Regions from separate parts of the Nocardiopsis sp. NPDC050513 genome, predicted to be linked through region 2. Evidence: riboswitches for the same ligand, from Rfam matches in the RefSeq annotation. Region 2 holds a riboswitch; each other region holds the start of a gene.
The links. Region 2 has a riboswitch for thiamine pyrophosphate ahead of ACIBFB_RS15195 (ECF transporter S component). Riboswitches for the same ligand answer to the same signal wherever they lie in the genome.
Positions count from the first base shown of each region.

Region 1: another riboswitch for thiamine pyrophosphate. It lies ahead of thiD (bifunctional hydroxymethylpyrimidine kinase/phosphomethylpyrimidine kinase); the one in region 2 lies ahead of ACIBFB_RS15195 (ECF transporter S component).
Region 3: another riboswitch for thiamine pyrophosphate. It lies ahead of thiC (phosphomethylpyrimidine synthase ThiC); the one in region 2 lies ahead of ACIBFB_RS15195 (ECF transporter S component).

Region 1 is NZ_JBITHK010000002.1:363,832-366,087, reverse strand. It holds gene ACIBFB_RS04255 (alanine/glycine:cation symporter family protein) at 1-421, shown strand, start outside; gene thiD (bifunctional hydroxymethylpyrimidine kinase/phosphomethylpyrimidine kinase) at 583-1,386, opposite strand; TPP riboswitch at 1,375-1,473, opposite strand; gene ACIBFB_RS04245 (DUF368 domain-containing protein) at 1,512-2,256, opposite strand, start outside.
Region 2 is NZ_JBITHK010000007.1:246,390-248,645, forward strand. It holds gene ACIBFB_RS15190 (transglycosylase domain-containing protein) at 1-575, shown strand, start outside; TPP riboswitch at 788-896, shown strand; gene ACIBFB_RS15195 (ECF transporter S component) at 969-1,613, shown strand; gene ACIBFB_RS15200 (ABC transporter ATP-binding protein) at 1,618-2,256, shown strand, end outside.
Region 3 is NZ_JBITHK010000001.1:261,066-263,321, forward strand. It holds gene thiC (phosphomethylpyrimidine synthase ThiC) at 1-882, opposite strand, end outside; TPP riboswitch at 874-987, opposite strand; gene ACIBFB_RS01105 (SOS response-associated peptidase) at 1,105-1,962, opposite strand; gene ACIBFB_RS01110 (hypothetical protein) at 1,973-2,256, opposite strand, start outside.

The sequences.
Region 1 (2,256 bases), on a different contig from region 2:
GGGCGAGAACAGCGGCGACGGCTCGCTGCTGACCACGGACGCCATGACCACCGGTCTCGGCATGATCAGCCCCGGACTGGCCCCGGTGGGCACCTACGTCGTGGCGATCTCCGTCGCGGTGTTCGCGTTCACCACGCTGCTCGGTTGGGCGTACTACGGCGAGCGGTGCGTGGAGTTCCTCGGCGGCCGCCGACTCGTCCTCCCGTACCGGCTGGTGTTCATCGCGGTCATCTACGTCGGCTCGGTCGCCGCGCTGGACTCGGTGTGGCTGTTCAGCGACATCGCCAACGGTCTCATGGCGCTGCCCAACCTCATCGGTCTCCTGCTGCTGTCGCCGGTCGTGGTGGCCGAGACCCGGAAGTTCTTCTCCCACCCGGACTGGAAGAACCCGGACGCCGTCATGGAGGACGTGCGCAAGTAGCGCCCACCCCCAGGGGGTGGACGCGAGGAGGGGGACCGCGCCCGGCGCGGTCCCCCTCCGTGTGCGTCCGCCAGCGGCGGCGGGCAGCTGCCTCCACCGGTGGCCGTGCCGCTACCACGACTGGTGACTGTGCCTGCTACCACCAGAGGTGACTGTGCCTGCTACCACCAGAGGTGGAAATGGTGCACCGGTCCCTGGCCGCCGCCCGCGTCGATCTCGTCGGCGCGCCGGATCGCCTCGGTCAGGTACGCCTTGGCGTCCGCGACCGCGCTGGCCGTGTCGGGGCGCTGCGGCAGGAGCGCGGCGATCGACGAGGAGAGCGTGCAGCCCGTGCCGTGCGTGTTGCGGGTGGCCACCCGGGGAGCCCGGAACTCGACCGGCTCGGCGTCCCCGGAGACGAGGACGTCGACGCTCTCGTCCCCGGCCAGGTGGCCGCCCTTGAGCAGGACCCGGCGAGGACCCAGCTCCAGCAGGCGTTCGGCCTGGGCGCGCATCGTGGCCAGGTCGGTGGCCTCCGCCTCGCCCAGCAGGTCGGCGGCCTCGGGCAGGTTCGGCGTGATCAGGTCCGCGCGCGGCAGCAGGTGCGCGCGCAGCGCCTTGACCGCGGAGGCCTCCAGCAGCCGGTCACCGCTCTTGGCGACCATCACCGGGTCCACCACCACGTTCGGCAGCCCGTGGCGGGCGATCGCGTCCGCGACCGCCTCGGTGATCTCGGCCGTGGCGAGCATCCCCACCTTGACCGCGTGGATCGCGGCGTCGTCGAACAGCGTGTCCATCTGCCGGACCACGAACTCCACCGGGACCTCGTGGACGCCCGTCACTCCGCGCGTGGACTGCGCGGTCAACGCGGCGATCACGGTCATCCCGAACGTGCCGTGCGCGGAGAAGGCCTTGAGGTCCGCCTGGATGCCGGCGCCGCCGCTGGGGTCGCTTCCGGCGATGGACACGATGTTGTACGCGCTCATGGGCGTCCCTTCGCTAGTACGAACTAGAGCAGGTTCGACGGGTGTGTTCTCAGCCGGGGGAATCCCCCGGCACCCCGCGCCGTCGGGGCGGCGTCGCCCCTGACGTGGATCCGTGTGCTCCGACCCTAGTGGACCGGGGTGGAGTGGTGCTCGTGGGCGGTCCCGATCTGGGCCTTCTTGCGGTTCTCGTAGACGATGGCGGCCACGACGACGAGGAATCCGACCACCATGAGGGCCACCGTCAGCGGGACCTCGGTGGGGGGCAGGATCTCGCGCTCCTCGGTCTGCCACGGCCACAGGGCGCGCAGCGACCCCGCCATGAGGCCGGTCAGGACGACGAGGGTGATGTGGTGGTAGTTCTCCAGGAGGAACTGGAGGAGCTTCACGAACAGGGACAGGCCGGTGATCGCTCCCAGGGCGAAGGCCCCGATGAAGACCAGGTCGAAGTTCTCCAACGCGTCCTTGGTGGGCACGTACAGGCCGACCGTGACCAGGATGAACGAACCCGACACCCCCGGCAGGACGAGGGCGCAGATCGCCACGGCGGCGACGAGGAAGACGACCGCGGGGTGGGCGGGCAGGTTCGCGCCGGGCAGGCCCGTCAGCGCGAAGGCGACGGCCGCGAAGACCAGGGCGACGAGGTAGTGCCAGGCCCGCCACGGCTTGCCGGACCCGGAGTAGGGCACCCACAGGCAGGCGAGCACCAGCCCGAAGAAGACCGCGTAGGCGTACTGCGTGTGCTCCTCGACCAGCGGAGCGATGAGGAGCAGGGCCAGAACGAGGGCGCAGGCCATGCCGATGAGCGCCGGGACCAGCACGCTCCAGTCCACGAGGCGGAACTGCTCCTGGGCGCGTGCTCCGCCGCGGCCG
Region 2 (2,256 bases):
GGTTCGCGGGGTACACCCCGAACCTGGCGGCGGCGGTCGCGGTCGGCGACGTGCGCGGCGGAGAGCGGCACCCGCTCCAGGGCGTGACCATCGGCGGCCGGTACTACGGGATCGTCTACGGGGGGACGCTGCCGGGTCCGATCTGGCGGGACACGATGAGCGGGGCGACCGCGTCGCTCCCGGCGGAGGGGTTCGCGGGCTCGCCGAAGGCGTTCGGTGACCCGGACGCCGAGTCGTCCGGTGACGGCGGAGACGGCGGTGCCGGGGCCGCCGAGAGGACCGGGGCCTCCGACGAGGGTGGGACTTCTGGGCATGCTGAGCCCTCGGGGCATGCTGGAAACGCTGATTCCCCGGAGGGTGCTGGCGACGCTGAGCCCCCGGAGAGCGCTGGGGAGGCCGAGGACGACGCGGAAGCGGGAGACGCTGGAGGTGCCGAGACGTCCGAGGGCGGTCAGAGCGGCACCGGGGACGCCGACGACGCAGGTGACGAGGACGCCTCGGAGGAGGTCGGCGGTCTCGGCGGTGCTGGGGAAGCCGAGGGCGGCACACGGAGCGAGGGATCCGCCGGCGGTTGAGGCCCGGGACGACTGTGAGGACCGTGGGCGCGGTGTTCCCGGACACACGGTGCGCCGGGCGCGGCACGGGGGCCGGAGAACACGGGAACGCCGCGGCGACCTGGGATCCGGGCGTTCACCCGACGCGGTGGGCGCTCCCCGGTCGGGCAGGACCACCGGTGCGCCCGGGGTGGTGCGTGTCACTGCCAGGCAGTATGTGCCGCATAATGGTGCATAACCGACAGGGGAGCGCATGAGCGCTGAGAGTGCGGCACCGTCGCCGCAGACCCTTACACACCTGATCTGGGTAGTGCCAGCGAAGGAAGTCGTAGGAACCGTCACCGGTGGCGTGTCTCCCGCGCACCGGTACGTCTCCGGTGCGCGCCGCACGACCACCGGGACGCTCTTGGCCGCATGACCCCTCGTCACCCGACGAAGGGACAGGAATTGAGCACCGACACCACCGACACCGGCTTCTGGCAGGACGTCCTCACCCGGCTGCGCGGCTGGCGGACGGTCGACATCGTGGTCGCCGCCGTGATCGGCGTCGCCATCGGCGTCGTCTTCTGGCTGTGGAACATCGTGTGGACGGTCACCACGCCGCTGTTCGTGGGCTTCCCGCCCGGACAGGCCGTCGTCTACGGCATGTGGCTGATCTCCGGCGTGCTGGGCGGCCTCGTCATCCGCAGGCCCGGCGCCGCCCTGCTCACCTCGATCGCCGCCGCCTCCGTCTCGGCGGTGCTCGGCACCCAGTGGGGGATCATGGTGATCCTGGACGGCACCCTCCAGGGCATCCTGCCCGAACTGGTGTTCCTCGCCTTCGGCTACCGCCGCTGGGGCATGGGCGTGGCCGTGCTCGCCGCCGCCGTCGCCGGGATCTCCCCCGCCATCCGCGACAACATCACCTACAACGTCGCCTGGCCGCTGGAGTTCAAGCTCGCCTACGGCCTCATCGTCATCGCCAGCGCCGCCGTCATCGCCGGTGTCGGCGCCCGCCTCATCACCACGGCGCTCGCCCGGACCGGCGCGCTGGCCCCCTTCCCGTCGGCCAAGGGCTGACCGGGTGGGCTCCCGTACGAGGGGAGGCCCCGGCGCGCGCGTCGAACTCTCCGGGTGGGGCTGGCGCCACTCCGGTCGCCAGGCGCACGCGCTGCGCGGCGTCGACCTGGTCATCGAACCCGGCGAGCGCGTGCTGCTGCTCGGCGCCTCGGGCGCGGGCAAGTCGACCCTGCTGCACTCGCTCGCCGGGCTCACCGGCGCCGACAGCGCCATCGGCGGCGACCAGGAGGGCACGCTCCTGGTGGACGGCGCACCCGCCGACCGGCGTCGGGGCGTGGTCGGCCTGGTCAGCCAGGACCCCGAGACCCAGCTCGTGATGGCCCGGGCCGGGGACGACGTCGCGTTCGGGCTGGAGAACCTGGGCACGGACCCGGACCAGATCTGGCCGCGCGTCGACGGCGCCCTGGACGAGGTCGGCTTCCCGTACGGACGGCGCCGCTCGACCGGGGCCCTGTCCGGCGGCGAGAAGCAGCGCCTGGTCATCGCCGGGGCGCTGGCCATGCGCCCGCGCCTGCTGCTGCTCGACGAACCGACCGCCAACCTGGACCCGGCCGGCGCCGAGCTGGTGCGGGGCGTGCTCCACCGGCTCCTGGCCGAGACCGAGGCGACGCTCGTCCTGGTCGAGCACCGCGTGGCCGACGTC
Region 3 (2,256 bases), on a different contig from region 2:
GAGGAAGCTCTCCCTGTGGTGGGCCAGGCACCAGGCGGCCATGATCGAACCGCCGCGCGAGACGATCCCGGTGACGCGCCTGGCCGCCAGCGGCACGTAGCGCAGGAGCACGCCGGCGTGGACGGTCATGTAGTCGACGCCCTGCTCGGCCTGCTCGACGACGGTCTCGCGGTAGATCTCCCAGCTCAGCTTGGTGGGGTCGCCGTTGACCTTCTCCAGGGCCTGGTAGATGGGGACCGTGCCGATGGGGACCGGCGAGTTGCGCAGGATCCGCTCGCGGGTCTCGTGGATGCGCTTGCCGGTCGACAGGTCCATCACGGTGTCGGCGCCCCAGCGGGTGGCCCACACCATCTTCTCGACCTCCTCGGGCACGGAGGAGGTGACCGCGGAGTTGCCGATGTTCGCGTTGATCTTCACCAGGAAGTTCTTGCCGATGATGGTCGGCTCGGACTCCGGGTGCTTGCGGTTGACGGGGATGACCGCGCGTCCGATCGCGATCTCCTGGCGCACGAACTCGGGGTCCATGTGCTCGCGGGCGGCCACGAACCGCATCTCGGGGGTGATCGTCCCGGCCTTGGCGTAGGCCAGCTGGGAGACCGCTCCGTCGATGGGCTCGCGGGCGTCGATCCACTCCTGCCGCGTGCCGGGCAGTCCCCGGTGGACATCGATGTCGGCGGTGGAGTCGGTGTACGGACCTGACGTGTCGTACAGGTCGAAGTGGCTGCCGTTGCTCAGTTCCACCCGGCGCTGCGGGACGCGGAGCGTGAGACCGGCGGGGTCGTCGATCTCGCGGTAGACCTTCCGTGATCCCATGATGGGACCCGTGGTCACCTGGTGCTCGTCGGCGGTGGAACTCGTGGCGCGGCTGTCCGCAGCCGTCATGGCATGCCTCCCTACGTCGGAATTACCCGAACAGGTTCTGCGGTCGGCGACACCGTTGAGCCGCCCTCTCAGCCCGCCATGGCGCGAGCTCCCGCGGTATTCACATGTGCGCACGTCGGGGATGGGGTGAGCGACGCGCGTACGCCCCGTACGGGGCGCGTGGCCGTGTGGCCTCGCACACCATACACAGAGGTCCCCGGGCCGTGTCCAGGCGCCCCCGGGTCAGAAAAGTGTGTCCGGTCCGTCATCCTCCGTGCCGGGCACGGGGGCGAGGAGCCCGGGACCGTTGTTCTTGATGCTGTTGACGTCGGTGGACACCTCGTCGACCGCGAACCGGTCGACCGGCGTTCCGGCCATGACATGGGCCAGGTCGTCCGCGCCGGAGTCGGGGTCGAGCCAGGTCGCCCAGTCCCCCCGGGGGACGACGACGGGCATGCGGTCGTGGATGTGGGCGAGTTCGGGCGCGGCCCCGGTGGTGATGACCGCGCAGGTCCACAGCCAGGCCGCGGGGTCGTTCTCGTCGGCCTCCGGGTCGCGCCAGCGTTCGAAGATCCCGGCCAGGGCCAGCGGCTCGCGGTCGTCGTAGTGGACGGCGAACGGTTTCTTGGCGGAGCGCGCCTTGCGCTTGCGGTGCTGGGGGTCGGTCGCGGGCGAGGTGCCCGCCTCCGCGCGGCCGTCGGCTCCGATGAGCTGCCACTCGTAGTAGGCGTCGGCGGGCAGCAGGCACCTGCGGCGGCGGAAGGCCGCCCGGAAGGCGGGCTTGTCGGCCACCGTCTCGCCGCGGGCGTTGATCATCCGGTAGCCGACGTTGCGGTCCTTGGCCCACGACGGGACCAGCCCCCAGCGCAGGGTGCGCAGGTGGCGCGGCCCGGCCGGCTCGTCGTCGCCCCCGGCGCCGCGCGGCGGCGGGCCGAGCACCGCGTACACCGGCTTGCCCGGGGCGACGTTGTAGTCCGGCGGCAGTTCGTCCAGCGGGGGCCACGCCCGGGGGTCGGCCTCCTCCGCGATCGTCTCCTCGGGGAGGTCGAAGGCGAGCTGGAGCTCGTGCTGGTTCCGGGACTGGGCATAGCGACCGCACATGCGGACGATCCTAGGGGGTCCCGGCGGTGGCGTCGGCGCGTCGGCGGCCGGTCAGCGCCAACGGCAGTCCCCGCCAGCGGGCGACCGCGACGATGACGGCGGTCATCACGATCGCACCGATCCCCAGGGGCAGCACGGTGGCGAGCCCGTCGGCGCCGGAGTTCGCGACGGTCCAGGCGATCTTCAGCGCGAGACCGCCGTCGATCACCACCAGTCCCCAGCCGAGCGAGCGCCGCCAAAAGGCCGCGCACAGTCCGCCGATCAGCGCCGGGACCAGCGGCAGCGTCAGCCAGG